3 regions of the Mesorhizobium sp. M0062 genome follow, and region 3 is predicted to be linked to each of the others. Evidence: predicted binding sites of a transcription regulator. Region 3 holds the regulator's gene; each other region holds the start of a gene.
What was found. The regulator PhoB, encoded in region 3, activates phosphate uptake and scavenging genes when phosphate is short. The targets are predictions, from matches to a motif close to TGTCATNNANCTGTCAT.

Region 1 (4,649 bases), on a different contig from region 3:
GGCACTGATAGTTGCGCAGGCGGTCGGTTTCGTTCTCTCCGCCGAGGATGCCGACGCGGAATTCCTTGAGGTCGGCCGCATGCGCGGCGCTGGTTGCCATGGCGAGCGCCGAAACGGCGCCGAATACCATCTTCCTGAACATTTGATGTCTCTCCTGTAAGTTCCGGCCCCGCGCCGGCAGCGTTCTTGATTTTTGCAAGTGCCCTTGACGCGGGCGGTCGATCCAGTGCGGCTCAGTTTTGGTCCATGATCTTTTCCGAAAACCGGTATCCACTTTTCGGGATCATGGATCAGTACCCGGGAATGCGGGCTCGAGCGGGCTGGCGGATGCGGCGATCTTTTGCTTGTAGGCGATGCTGGTCGAGGTGATGGCCTCGGAGATATCGACGCCGTTGCCGTCGGCGCCATAGACCAGGCGCACGGCCTCGCGGTTGAGCGCTTCCGGCGGACCGTCGAAGACGATCTTGCCGGCAGCCATGCCGATGATGCGGTTGCAATAGGTGCGGGCGGTGTCCAGCGTGTGCAGATTGGTGACGACGGTGATGCCTTCGCGCAGGTTGATGTCCTGCAGCGAGTCCATCACCACCTTGGCGTTGAGCGGGTCGAGCGAAGCGATCGGCTCATCGGCGAGCAGCACCTTGGGCTGCTGCATCATGGCGCGGGCAATGGCGACGCGCTGCTGCTGGCCGCCAGACAGCGTGCCGGCTGGCTGCAGTGCGGTGCGGGCGATGTCGAGGCGCTCGAGTGCTGCAATCGCCTCAGCGCATTCGGCGCGGGTAAACATGCCGAGCAGGTTGGAAAAGGTCGAGCGATGATTGAGACGGCCGAGCAGCACATTGGTCAGCACATCGAGGCGCGGCACCAGGTTGAACTGCTGGAAGATCATGGCGCAGTCGCGCTGCCAGCGTCGCAGCGGCGAGCCACGCAGCCGCGAGACCTCGGCACCGTCAAAAAAAATCGATCCCTGGCTGGGGTCGATGAGACGGTTGATCATGCGAAGGAGGGTGGATTTGCCGGCGCCGGAACGACCGATGATGCCGACCATCTGGCCCTGCGGGATCGACAGGTCGATGGCGCTGACAGCGGTGTTCTTGCCAAATCGGCGCGAGACGCCGCGGATTTCGAGCGTGGCAGGGGTCGATAACATCGAAGAGTTCCAGACCTGAATTGATCGTCTGGTTCTCGCCTAGCGCAGCGACATGAACCTGCCATGTCATCACGATGTCAGTTTTGTTACGCTCCACAGCCGTGCGGCAAGTGGGGGTGATCGCACCCGATCAGGCGCCGTATTTCTCGAGGAACGCGTCTGCCTCGAGTACGCGAAAATCGTCGAGCGCGGCGCGCAGCCTGGCGTGGTCCCAGTCCCACCAGGCGAGCGCCTGGTAGCGTTCGGCCGTGCGGCGATCGAAACGCTCGCGGATCGGCTTGGCTGGCACCCCGCCAACGATGGTGTAGGGCGCGACATCCTTCGACACCACAGCGCCGGCGCCTACGGCAGCACCATCGCCGACGGTGACGCCGGGCAGGATGGTCGAGCCGTGGCCGAGCCAGGTGTCGTGGCCGATGGAGACGCGTTTGGCGCGGCGCTGGGCGAAGAATTCTGTTTCGTGCTCGGCGTCGTCCCAATAGTAGGAGGCGCGATAGGTGAAGTGATGCAGCGTCGGCCGCCAAGTCGGGTGGTTTGTGGCGTTGATGCGCACGGCGGCGGCTATGTTGGAGAACTTGCCGATGGTCGCGCACCAGACGACGCAGTCCTGCATGATGTAGGAATAGTCGCCGAGGATGCTTTCGGACACGCGGCTGCGGTCGGCGATCTCTGTCCAGCGCCCCAATGTCGAGTTCTCGACCTGCGCCGTGGCGTGGACCAACGGCGCTTCCGATAGTTTCCTGCTCATGCAGCGATTTTTCCGGCGGCGAAAGAGGTCACGTCGATGATGCGATCGGCGACGGCGTCACGCACATCCGGGTCATGGAAGATGCCGAGCAAGGCGACACCGCCGGCCTTCTTGGCGGCGATCAACGCAACCACAACGTCGCGGTTTTTCGAATCGAGCGAAGCTGTCGGCTCGTCGAGCAGCAAGACCGGATGCTCGGTGATGAAGCCGCGCGCGATATTGACGCGCTGCTGCTCACCGCCCGAGAAAGTCGCCGGCGGCAGCGCCCAGAGCTTTTCCGGCAAATTGAGCTGCCCCAGCAAGGTGCGTGCTTTTTTCCGCGCGCTCTCGCGGTCCTCGCCGCGTTCGACCAGCGGCTCGGCGACCACGTCGAGCGCGGAGACGCGCGGCACGGTGCGCAGGAACTGGCTGACATAGCCGATCGTCTGGCGGCGCACGGAAAGCACCGTGCGCGGGCTGGCGATGGCGAGATCGATCAGGCCGCCCTCATGCTGAACGATGATCTGGCCTTCATCGACGGCATAATTGCCATAGAGCATTTTCAGGATCGAGCTTTTGCCGGCGCCGGAAGGCCCGCCGAGCACGGCGCATTCACCGGCCCGGATCGAGAATGAGACGCCGGCGACAACCGGCAATCTGATGCCGTCGCGCAGATGCATGGTGAAGCTTTTGGCGACGCCGGAAACAACGAGGGGCGTCGGCATCAGAAGGTTCTCCAATCGTTGTTCGTCCGCGGGCCAACACCCCCCTCTGCCTTGCCAGGCATCTCCCCCTCAAGGGGGGAGATTGGCTGTCGCGTTCGACTTCGCCATTCTTCTGCATCGTAGAAGGGGCGGGACATAAAAGCTGCTGATCTCCCCCCTTGAGGGGGAGATGGCCGGCAGGCCAGAGGGGGGTGCCTTGGCGCCATCTTCACACCTGTAGAATCGAGGAAACAAGCAATTGCGTGTAAGGCGCGCGGGGATCGTCGAGCACGCGATCCGTCAGGCCGCTTTCGACGACACGGCCGTCTTTCATCACCATCATACGCTGCGACAGAAGCCGGGCGACGGCGAGATCGTGGGTGACGACGATGGCCGCCAGGCCGAGATCGGTGACCAACCCGCGCAGCAAATCGAGCAGGCGCGCCTGCACCGAGACGTCGAGGCCGCCGGTCGGCTCGTCCATGAACACCAGCCTCGGTCCGGTGACGAGGTTGCGGGCGATTTGCAGGCGCTGGCGCATGCCGCCGGAAAAGGCGCGCGGCTCGTCGTCGATGCGGTCCTCGTCGATCTCGACGCGCGACAGCCAGTCGACGGCAGTGGCGCGGATCTTGCCGTAATGGCGGTCACCGACCGCCATTAGCCGCTCGCCGACATTGGCGCCGGCAGACACCGTCATGCGCAAGCCGTCGGCGGGGTTCTGATGAACAAAGCCCCAGTCGGTGCGCATCAGGAAGCGGCACTCGGCCTCGCTCATACGGTAGAGTTCGCGGAACTGGCCGTCGCGCATGCGGTAGCTGGCGGTGCCAGAAGATGGTAGCAGCCGCGTCGACAGGCAGTTGAGCAGCGTCGTCTTGCCGGAGCCGGATTCGCCGACGACGGCCAGAACCTCACCCGGCCACAGGTCGAAGGTGACATTCTCGCAGCCGACGCGCGAGCCGTAGAATTTGGACAGTTCGGAGACGCGCAGCAGTGGGTCGCCGGTCATTCTGCTGGCCTCATCTTTCCTGCGGTAACATGGCTTTCAGCCGCAAGGTGGCCGCGATGTCCTTCGGCGCGCCGCTTCTCGCAATGGTCGGTGTCGGAGCAGACGAACATGTGGTCGCCATGGTCGTCGAGGATGACCTCGTCGAGATAGACATTTTCCGCCGCGCACAGCGCACAGGGCAGGTCGAAGGTCTGGACCTCGAAGGGATGATCCTCGAAGTCGAGGCTGACGACATCGGTGAAGGGCGGCACGGCATAGATGCGCTTTTCGCGCCCGGCTCCGAACAGCTGCAGGGCCGGCGAACGGTGCATTTTGGGGTTGTCGAATTTCGGCGTCGGCGAGGGGTCCATGACATAGCGGCCCTCGACCTTGACCGGATAGGCATAGGTGGTGGCGATGCGGCCGTGTTTGGCAATGTCCTCGTAGAGCTTCACATGCATCAGGCCGTATTCCTCGAGCGCATGCATTTTGCGCGTTTCGGTTTCGCGCGGCTCGAGGAAGCGCAACGGCTCGGGTATCGGCACTTGGTAGACTAGAACTTGGCCGGCGCTCAGCGGGTGTTCCGGGACGCGGTGGCGGGTCTGGATGATGGTGGCGCTGGCGGTATCGGTCGTCACCGCGACGTTGGCTACCTTCTTGAAGAAGGCGCGGATCGAGACGGCATTGGTGGTGTCGTCGGCGCCCTGGTCGATGACTTTCAGCACATCGTCCGGCCCGATAATCGAGGCGGTGACCTGCACGCCGCCAGTGCCCCAGCCATAGGGCATCGGCATTTCGCGCGAAGCGAAGGGAACCTGATAGCCAGGGATGGCGATGCCCTTGAGGATCGCCCGGCGGATCATCCTTTTGGTCTGCTCGTCGAGATAGGCGAAGTTGTAGGTGGCGATGTCGGTCATGGCGATCAAATCCACTCCCTGCTATTGCATTGACGCCCAGAAAACGGAAATGAAGGCGAAGTCGAATGACTCAGACCGGTTGGATCCAGATTGCAATTCTGCTTCTGGCGTTTGTCTGCGTGGTCGGTTTTGTACCTCGGCGCTGTTTCTGCCTGCTTCCAGAGATGGC
Region 2 (4,649 bases), on a different contig from region 3:
GAAGATCAGTTCGTCCTTTGCCTTGCGCGATTGTTGATCGCGCGGCGATGGAGAAGAAGCGGAGAGGCTTAGAAGCTGATTAGCGGAGTGCACGGAATTGTGCGTAAAATCAAATAAAGTGGATACTAGAAAAGCCGCTGAAGAGGTGAAGATAATCGCCGACAGTGCCAATGACATGGCCCGATTGATTGAGCTTCCGTCTGCAGGTGCGCTACACGCGCGCACCGGAGATCCGCTTGTCTTGCTGAAAATTCTGTTCAGTGTGTATCGCCGCATTCGTTTGTTGGCCGAGTATAAAGATGCCGGTAAGGCGGATATTCCTCAGTTGCCTGGGAATGACACCAACGGCGATCTTTTCTAAGCGTGATATTTATGAATATGTGCGATCACACGGAGGGTCTCTGAATCTCATCACGCTAGGCTTTTAATACCTCGGTCACCAGTTGGTCCATCGGGATGTCGTGCGGCTGCGGGTAGATGGTGGGGATGCGCTGCAGTTCGTAGCCGACGCCGATGACCAATGGCTTGAACGGCATGGCAGCCAGCGTGCGGTCGAAGAAGCCGCCGCCATAGCCCAGGCGGTAGTTTCGCGGGTCGATGCCGACGATCGGCGAGATGACGATGTCGGGCAGCACCGGGTCGCCTTCGGCGGGAATAGGGATGTTCCAGACGCCTTTTTCCAGCCGGTCGCCAGGCACATAAGCGCGGAAGATCAGCGGCTGGCCCTTCTCGATCACGATGGGCAGTGCCGTGCGGCCGCCGCGCTGGTTGATCGACGCCATCCACGACCGCAGGTCCGGCTCGCCGCGAAACGGCCAGTACAGGCTGACCATGCGGCCGGCAATGTCGCCGATTGCCGCGTCGAGGCCTTCGGTGATAGCCCGCGACATCGCCACCCGCGCATCGGCCGAAACCGCCAACCGTGCCGCGATCAGACGCTCGCGCTCGGCCTTGCGCCAACGGCGCACATCGGTCCAGTCGGTCAATGGCGCGCGAAATTCCGGATCGAGTTCGTGCATGAAGCAAGGCGGCGAAGAATATTGCGCCCGCCCTTTGCGATCTTTGTCATCGTCGTTGGCCATGCTTCACTCCCGTGGTTCCAGCCCCTGCAAGGCTATACCCGTCCAGGCTTGCCGACATAGGCATTCGCGACATCCGGCGACGAGTCCTGGGCAGCCTTACGCGCGGCAGTCTAGCGCGCCGCGACATTGTTGCGGTGCACAAAAATCACTAGATAAAGAGAGACAAACAGGGGTGAATGCGATGAGTGAAACCAGCCATCATGTCGTTGTCGTCGGCGCAGGGTTCGGCGGTCTCGAACTCACCCGGGCGCTGGCCGGCGCACCCGTGCGCATCACCATGGTCGACAAGCGCAACCATCACCTTTTCCAGCCGCTGCTTTACCAGGTGGCGACCACCTCGCTGGCGACCTCGGAAGTTGCCTGGCCGATCCGTCATCTGCTGCGCAAGCGCGAGGACGTGACGACCCTGCTCGGCAACGTCACCGGCGTCGACCGTCCAGGCAAACGCGTGCTGCTTGAGGACGGCAGTTCTGTTCCCTACGACACGCTGGTGCTCGCCACCGGCGCGCGTCATGCTTATTTCGGCCACGACGAATGGGAGCCTTTCGCGCCCGGGCTGAAGACGCTCGAATACGCAACCACCATTCGGCGGCGCATCCTGCTCGCCTTCGAGCAGGCCGAGCGCGAGACCGATCCGGCCAAGCGCCAGGCACTGCTGACACTGGTCATCGTCGGCGGCGGCCCGACCGGCGTGGAGCTTGCCGGCACCATTGTCGAACTCGCGCATGAAACGCTGCGCGGCGAATTCCGCAACATCGACACGCGTGAGGCGCGTGTGGTGCTGGTCGAGGCCGGAGACAGGATCCTAGCCAATTTCGCGCCAAAGCTGTCCGACTATGCGCGCAAGGCGCTGGAGCGGCGGGGCGTCACGGTCGAGCTTGGCCGCGCCGTCACGCGCCTCGATGCCGAAGGCGTCGTCTTTGGCGATACGCATCTGCCGGCGCGAACCATCCTGTGGGCCGCCGGCGTGGCGGCTTCCCCCGCGGGAGAGTGGCTGGGCGCGCCGGTGGACCGGGCGGGCAGGGTAATGGTCGAGCCCGATCTGACCGTGCCGAACAGTCCTGAAATCTTCGTCATCGGCGACACCGCGCATGTCTTGCGGCCGGACGGCAAACCGGTGCCCGGCGTGGCGCCCTCGGCCAAGCAGGAGGGCAAGCATGTCGCCGCGACGATCAGGGCGCGGCTGGCCGGCGATGGCGCGCCGCGGCCTTTCCGCTACAAACATGCCGGCGACCTGGCGACGATCGGCAAGTGGGCAGCCGCGATCGATTTCGGCTCGATCAAGCTCACGGGATGGCTTGCCTGGTGGCTGTGGGGCGTGGCGCATATCTACTTCCTGATCGGTTTCCGCAACCGGCTCTCGGTGTCGCTTAGCTGGCTATGGATCTATTTCACCGGCCAGCGCAGCGCGCGGCTGATCACCCAGGGCGACGATGACAAGGGCTGAGGTTCTCAACCGCGGCCAAGGATATTCATCCAGCCGTCACCTTTTGCTGATCGACTGACTTCCCGATGGACATGGCCGGTTTTCGGCGCGAAGCTTCCGCCCGGGGCTGGGATCTTGTCACGTCGCTGGGAAGGAAAACCAATGCCGCATCTCAATTACCCCGTCTCCCGCCGTAGTTTTCTTGCCGGTACGGCCGCCAGCGGGGCGCTGATCATGCTCCATCCGTTTTCCGCCCGCGCGCAGGCCAATCAGGCGCATCTGAGGATTATGGAGACCACCGACATCCATGTGAATGTGCTGCCTTACGACTGCTACGCAGACAAAGCCAACGACACGATGGGCCTGTCGCGGACGGCCTCACTGATCGCGGCGGTGCGCAAGGAAGCCACCAATGCGATGCTGATCGACAATGGCGATCTTTTGCAGGGCAATCCGATGGGCGATTACATCGCCTATGAGAAGGGCCTCAAGGAAGGCGATCTGCATCCGATCATGAAGGGCATGAACCTGCTGGGCTATGAATGCTCGACGCTCGGCAATCACGAGTTCAACTACGGCCTGTCGTTCCTCGACAAGGTGCTGGCCGGGGCCAATTTCCCGTTCGTCTGCGCCAATCTGATCCGCGGCACCGAGCTTGCCGCCAACCCGCGCGACGACAAGCTCTACCTCAAGCCCTATGTCATCCTCGACAAGAAGATCAAGGACGGGTCGGGCGCCGAGCAGCCGATCAAGATCGGCATCATCGGCTTCGTGCCGCCGCAGATCATGGTCTGGGACCTGAAGAACCTGGAAGGCAATGTCAGGACGCGCGATATCGTCGAGGCGGCCAGGGCCTGGGTACCGCAGATCAAGGAGGAGGGCGCCGACATCGTCATCGCGCTCTCGCATTCCGGCATCGATATCAAGCAGGGCGACGGCATGGAGAACGCCTCCTTCTTCGTCGCCGGCGTCGAAGGCATCGATGCGGTGTTCACCGGCCATCAGCATTTGGTCTTCCCCGGCAAGAAGGATTTTCAGGCGCTCGAAGGCGTCGACACCGAGAAAGGCACGCTGCAGGGCAAGCCCGCCGTGATGGGCGGTTTCTGGGGCTCGCATATGGGACTGATCGATCTGCTTCTGGAACGGGACGGATCGAAATGGCGCGTAGCCTCGGCCACATCGGAGGCAAGGCCGATCTACCAGCGCGTCGACAAGGCAAACAAGCCGACGGTGGCGGACGACCAGCGCGTCGTCGATGCGCTGAAGGCGGACCATGAGGCGACACTTGCCTATGTCCGCCGACCGGTCGGCAAGACCTCGGCGCCGCTCTATTCCTATTTCGCGCTGGTCGCCGACGATCCGTCGGTGCAGATCGTCAACCAGGCGCAGAGCTGGTACCTCAAGGACATATTGAAGAGCACGCAGTGGAAGGATGTGCCGCTGCTGTCGGCGGCAGCACCCTTCAAGGCCGGCGGGCGCAACGGCGCCGACTACTATACCGACGTGCCGGTGGGCGACCTCGCCATCAAGAACGTCGCCGACCTCTATCTCTATCCGAACACGGTGCGCGCCGTCGAAATCACCGGCGCGCAAGTGAAGGAATGGCTGGAAATGTCGGCCGGCATTTTCAGGAAGATCGAGCCGGGCAAGGCCGACCAGGCGCTCATCGACACCGAATTCCCGTCCTACAATTTCGATGTGATCGATGGCGTCAGCTACGGAATAGACCTGTCGCAGCTGCCGAAATACGATGCCAAGGGTGGCGTCGCCAATGCCGGCTCGAACCGCATCGTCGGCCTCAGCTTCGACGGCAAGCCTATTGATCCGGCAGCGAAATTCGTCGTCGCCACCAACAATTACCGCGCCGGCGGTGGCGGCAATTTCCCCGACATCAATGCCTCGAAGATCATCTACGAGGCGCCGGACACCAACCGCGACGTGATCGTGCGCTACGTCGTCAGCGAAGGCACGATCAATCCCTCGGCCGACGACAATTGGTCGTTCACGCCGCTGCCCGGCACCAGCGTCGTGTTCGAGACCGGCCCCAAAGCGAAGGATTTTATATCGGGAGTGAAATCGCTCAAGATCGAGCCGGCCGGCGAGGGCGAATCCGGGTTTGCGAAGTATCGCATCCTGCTTTG
Region 3 (4,649 bases):
TTCGCAGGCGCGCGCCATGCTGTGGTCGCCAATCACGCCACTGACCGACATTGCCTTCGCCGACATGTTGGAAGCGGAATTCGGCATTCCGGCCACCATGGAGAACGACTGCAATATGATGGCGGTGGCCCTGCAATGGCGCCAGCCCGAGCGCTACCGCGACAATTTCATCGCGATCCTCTTGTCGCACGGCATCGGCATGGGGCTGGTGCTGAAAGGCGAACTGTTCACCGGCACCCATTCCTCGGGCGGCGAGTTCGGCCACATGATCCACCGTCCGGGCGGCGCGCTCTGCCGCTGCGGGCGGCGCGGCTGCGTGGAAGCCTATGCCGGAAACTACGCCATCTGGCGCAGCGCCAAAATGATGGGCGAGGATGCCGAGCCGGTCGATATCGGCGACGCTGATATGCGGGCGCTGGCCGCTCGTGCGCGAGAGACGGACGGACCGGAGCGCGAAGCCTATCGCAGGGCCGGCGAGGCGCTCGGCTTCGGCCTCGGCAGCCTGTTTGCGCTGATCGACCCGGCCCCCGTCGCCATGGTCGGCGTCAGCGCCGCCGCCTTCGACCTGATCGAACCGGCATTGCGCGAAGCGATCGCCCAGACCGCCGGCGGCCAGCACTCGAAGTCGATCTCCTTCGACACCGAACCCAACGAGCTGCCGCTGATCCGCGAAGGCTGTGCCATGCGCGCGCTCGGCTTCGTCGATCAGGAGATTTTTGCGCCGGGTATTCAGCCCAAATCCGGCAAGCATGTCGCCTGAATGGCCGGCAACGGCGCGACGCGCAGGATCCTAGTCTTCCCTGATCGCGTAGCCGGCGCCGCGAATGGTACGGATGACATCCGGCATGCGGCCATTGTTGACGGCCTTGCGCAGCCGCCCGACATGCACGTCGACGGTTCGCTCGTCGATGTAGATCGTCTCGCCCCAGACATTGTCGAGCAGCTGGCTGCGCGAGAACACGCGGCCGGGATGCCGCATCATGAATTCGAGCAGCCGGAACTCGGTCGGTCCGAGCCTGATCTCGCTCTTCTTGCGGTAGACACGGTGCGACTCGCGGTCGAGCACGATGTCGCCGACCTTGAGCACGCTGGACAGCACTTCCGGCTTGGCCCGGCGCAGCAGCGCCTTCACGCGCGCCATGAACTCCGGCGTCGAGAATGGCTTGACCAGATAGTCGTCGGCGCCGGTGGACAGGCCGCGCACGCGATCGCTTTCCTCACCGCGCGCGGTCAGCATGATGATCGGCAGCCGCTCGGTTTCGGGCCGCACTCTAAGCCGCCGGCAGAGCTCGATGCCGGAAACAGCGGGCACCATCCAGTCGAGCACCAGGAGATCGGGCACGTTTTCCTGCAGGCGGATCTCGGCCTCGTCGCCGCGTGTCACCACCTCGACGTGATAGCCTTCGGATTCGAGGTTGTAGCGGAGGAGCACGCCTAGCGGCTCCTCGTCCTCCACGACCATGATGCGTGGCGCGATCATCGGCAGTTCACCCTCATCAGGCCGGCATGGCCATCGCCGTCTCGTCCTGCTTCGGACGATTGGCGGGCAGTTGCTGGCCGGTCAGCACATAATACGCATTTTCGGCGATGTTGGTGACATGATCGCCGATGCGCTCAAGATTCTTGGCGCAGAACAAGAGATGCGTGCAGGCGGTGATGTTGCGAGGGTCTTCCATCATGTAGGTCAAGAGCTCACGAAACACGGACGTGTATTTGACGTCGATGCGCTCGTCGTCATTCCTGAGTTTTGCAAGCGCTGCCGCATCGGTGGCGGCATATTCCTCGACGACGCCTTGCACCTGGATCAGCACCAGCTGCGCCATGGCGTCGATGGAGTGCGAGAGGTCGCGCGGCGTGACGCTCAAGCCCACGGTGCCGACGCGTTTGGCGATGTTCTTGGCGAGGTCGCCGATGCGCTCGAGGTCGCCGGCCATGCGGATCGAGCCGACCACGGCGCGCAGATCGTTGGCCATCGGCTGGCGCTTGGCGATCAGCGTGATGGCGCGGTCGTCCAGTTCGCGCTGGCGCGCATCCATGATGGCGTCGTCGGAAACGACACGCTGTGCCAGCGCATTGTCCGAATTGAGCAGCGCCCTGGTCGAGCCGCTGACCATCGAGCCTGCCAGATCGCCCATGTCGCGGATCAGCTTGCTGATCTGCCCGAGCTCTTCATCGAAGGAGGCGACGGTATGTTCACCCATGATCTTGGTCCTCGTGCCTGAAAATTCACCCGCCGGACGGCTCAGCCGAAGCGGCCGGTAATGTAGTCCTGGGTGCGCTTGTCGTCGGGGTTGGTGAACATCTTGTCGGTGGCGCCCTCCTCGACGAGATAGCCGAGATGGAACATCGCCGTGCGCTGCGACACGCGCGCCGCCTGCTGCATCGAGTGGGTGACGATGACGATCGTGTAGTTCTGGCGCAGTTCGTCGATCAGCTCCTCGACACGGGCGGTGGCGATCGGATCGAGCGCCGAGCAGGGCTCGTCCATCAGGATCACCTCCGGCGACACGGCGATGGCGCGCGCGATGCACAGGCGCTGCTGCTGGCCGCCGGACAGGCCGGTGCCGGGCTCCTGCAGGCGGTCCTTGACTTCGTTCCAGATCGCCGCCTTCTTCAGGCTCTGCTCGACGATCTGGTCCATGTCGGACTTGCGCTTGGCCAGCCCATGGATGCGCGGGCCGTAGGCGACGTTCTCGTAGATCGACTTCGGGAACGGGTTGGGTTTCTGGAACACCATGCCGACGCGGGCGCGCAGTTCGACGACATCGATGTTCTTGTCGTAGATGTCGTCTTCATCGAGCGTGATCTTGCCGGTCACCCGCGCCAAATCGATGGTGTCGTTCATGCGGTTGAGGCAGCGCAGGAAGGTCGACTTGCCGCAGCCGGACGGGCCGATCAGCGCCGTCACCTGGTTCTGACGCACGTCGAGATTGACGTCGAACAACGCCTGCTTCTCGCCGTAGAAGACGCCGACCTTGTCGCCGCGCATCTTGATGACTTCGTTCGACTTGGCGTTCATTTTGTCGCCCACTGCATTCTCAAGGGACTGTTCGGTCATGATGTTCATACCAAATTGCCTTTTTTCTACCAGCGCCGCTCGAAGCGGCGCCGGAGCACGATCGCGGTGATGTTCATGGCCATGAGGAAGACGAGCAGGATGATGATGGCGCCGGACATGCGCTCGACAAAAGCGCGCTCAGCCTCGTTTGCCCACATATAGATCTGAACCGGCAGCGCGGTCGCCGGATCGAAAGGCGTCGTCGGATAATCGGCGACGAAAGCGACCATGCCGATCAAGAGCAGCGGTGCTGTCTCGCCGAGCGCACGCGCTAGGCCGATGATGGTGCCGGTAAGGATGCCTGGGGCGGCAAGCGGCAGGATGTGATGGAACACCATCTGCATCTTGGAGGCGCCGAGACCTAGGGCCGCCGAGCGGATAGACGGCGGCACCGCGGCGAGGGCGGCGCGCGTGGCGATGATTATGGTCGGCAATGTCATCAAGGTCAGCACCAGGCCGCCGACGAAGGAAGCCGAGCGCGGCATGCCGAGGAAGTTGATGAACACGGCAAGGCCAAGCAGACCGAAGACGATCGACGGCACCGCCGCGAGATTGTTGATGTTGACTTCGATCAGGTCCGTAAAGCGGTTCTTCTTGGCGAACTCCTCCAGATAGATGGAGGCGGCGACGCCGATCGGCAGCGCCAGCAACAGCACGATCACCATCATGTAGAACGAGCCGATGATCGCCACGCCCATGCCCGACGTTTCGGGCCGGCTGGAGGCGCCATAGGTGAACAGGCCGGTGTTGAAATGCTCGGCCATCACGCCGTCGGCTTTAAGCTTGTTCATCCAGTCGATCTGCTGGTTGGACACCTTGCGGCGCGCTTCATCGACGCCGAGGTCGATCTGGCCCTTGAAGGCCGAGTCGAGGTTCGCGGCAGCCAGGATGTCGACGTCACGCGTCCTGCCGATCACCGACGGATCGGCGGAGACGATGTCGCGCAGATGGACGCGGGCGCCTTCCGACAGGAAGCCCTTGAGCTTCAGCATCATCGGCTTGTTGGCCGGATCGATGCCGAGCTTGGCCACCAGCGCGTTTTCGGCGAGCTTGGGATAGTTCGCCTTGATCAGCACGGTAGGGTCGGTCGCGCGCTTGCCGGAGGGATCGATCACCTTCTCGTCGAAGGTGACCGGCAGCGTCACCGTCGTCTGCCAGAAGGCGGTGTAGCCTTTCGAGACGATGGTGATCAGCATGATGGCCAGGAACGCCAGGCCCACCGAGATCGCAATCACGCCATAGATGCGGAACCGGCGTTCGGCGGCATAGCGCGCCTTCAGCCCGATGTCGCGGCGCGGTCGCGCGACGGCGCCCGCCATCGTGTCCAGGGGGATGTCGGTCATTCGTACTGCTCCCGGTACTTGCGCACGATGTAGAGGGCGACGATGTTCATCACCAGCGTCAGCGCGAACAGCGTCAGGCCGAGCGCGAAGGCGACCAGCGTCTGCGGCGAGTTGAACTCGAGGTCGCCGGTCAGCTGGTTGACGATCTTGACGGTGATGGTCGTCATCGCCTCGAACGGATTGGCCGTCAGATTGGCGGCGACGCCCGCCGCCAGCACGACGATCATCGTCTCGCCGATGGCGCGCGA

Region 1: a site for PhoB is predicted at 1,222-1,238, ahead of phnC (phosphonate ABC transporter ATP-binding protein). Genes of this name have one in related genera too.
Region 2: a site for PhoB is predicted at 2,553-2,569, ahead of NKJ64_RS09590 (bifunctional 2',3'-cyclic-nucleotide 2'-phosphodiesterase/3'-nucleotidase). Genes of this name have one in related genera too.

The regions. Positions count from the first base shown of each region.
Region 1 is NZ_JAMYUO010000020.1:40,694-45,342, reverse strand. Features, by position in the region: gene phnD (phosphonate ABC transporter substrate-binding protein) at 1-142, opposite strand, end outside; gene phnC (phosphonate ABC transporter ATP-binding protein) at 284-1,147, opposite strand; gene NKJ64_RS21715 (DapH/DapD/GlmU-related protein) at 1,278-1,895, opposite strand; gene phnL (phosphonate C-P lyase system protein PhnL) at 1,892-2,599, opposite strand; gene phnK (phosphonate C-P lyase system protein PhnK) at 2,808-3,584, opposite strand; gene NKJ64_RS21700 (alpha-D-ribose 1-methylphosphonate 5-phosphate C-P-lyase PhnJ) at 3,581-4,480, opposite strand; gene NKJ64_RS21695 (hypothetical protein) at 4,479-4,649, shown strand, end outside.
Region 2 is NZ_JAMYUO010000006.1:47,559-52,207, forward strand. Features, by position in the region: partial or broken gene NKJ64_RS09570 (Lrp/AsnC ligand binding domain-containing protein) at 1-37, shown strand, start outside; gene NKJ64_RS09575 (hypothetical protein) at 98-361, shown strand; gene NKJ64_RS09580 (5-formyltetrahydrofolate cyclo-ligase) at 417-1,082, opposite strand; gene NKJ64_RS09585 (NAD(P)/FAD-dependent oxidoreductase) at 1,264-2,529, shown strand; gene NKJ64_RS09590 (bifunctional 2',3'-cyclic-nucleotide 2'-phosphodiesterase/3'-nucleotidase) at 2,671-4,649, shown strand, end outside.
Region 3 is NZ_JAMYUO010000004.1:55,328-59,976, forward strand. Features, by position in the region: gene NKJ64_RS06350 (ROK family protein) at 1-760, shown strand, start outside; gene phoB (phosphate regulon transcriptional regulator PhoB) at 791-1,480, opposite strand; gene phoU (phosphate signaling complex protein PhoU) at 1,497-2,201, opposite strand; gene pstB (phosphate ABC transporter ATP-binding protein PstB) at 2,243-3,067, opposite strand; gene pstA (phosphate ABC transporter permease PstA) at 3,085-4,401, opposite strand; gene pstC (phosphate ABC transporter permease subunit PstC) at 4,398-4,649, opposite strand, start outside.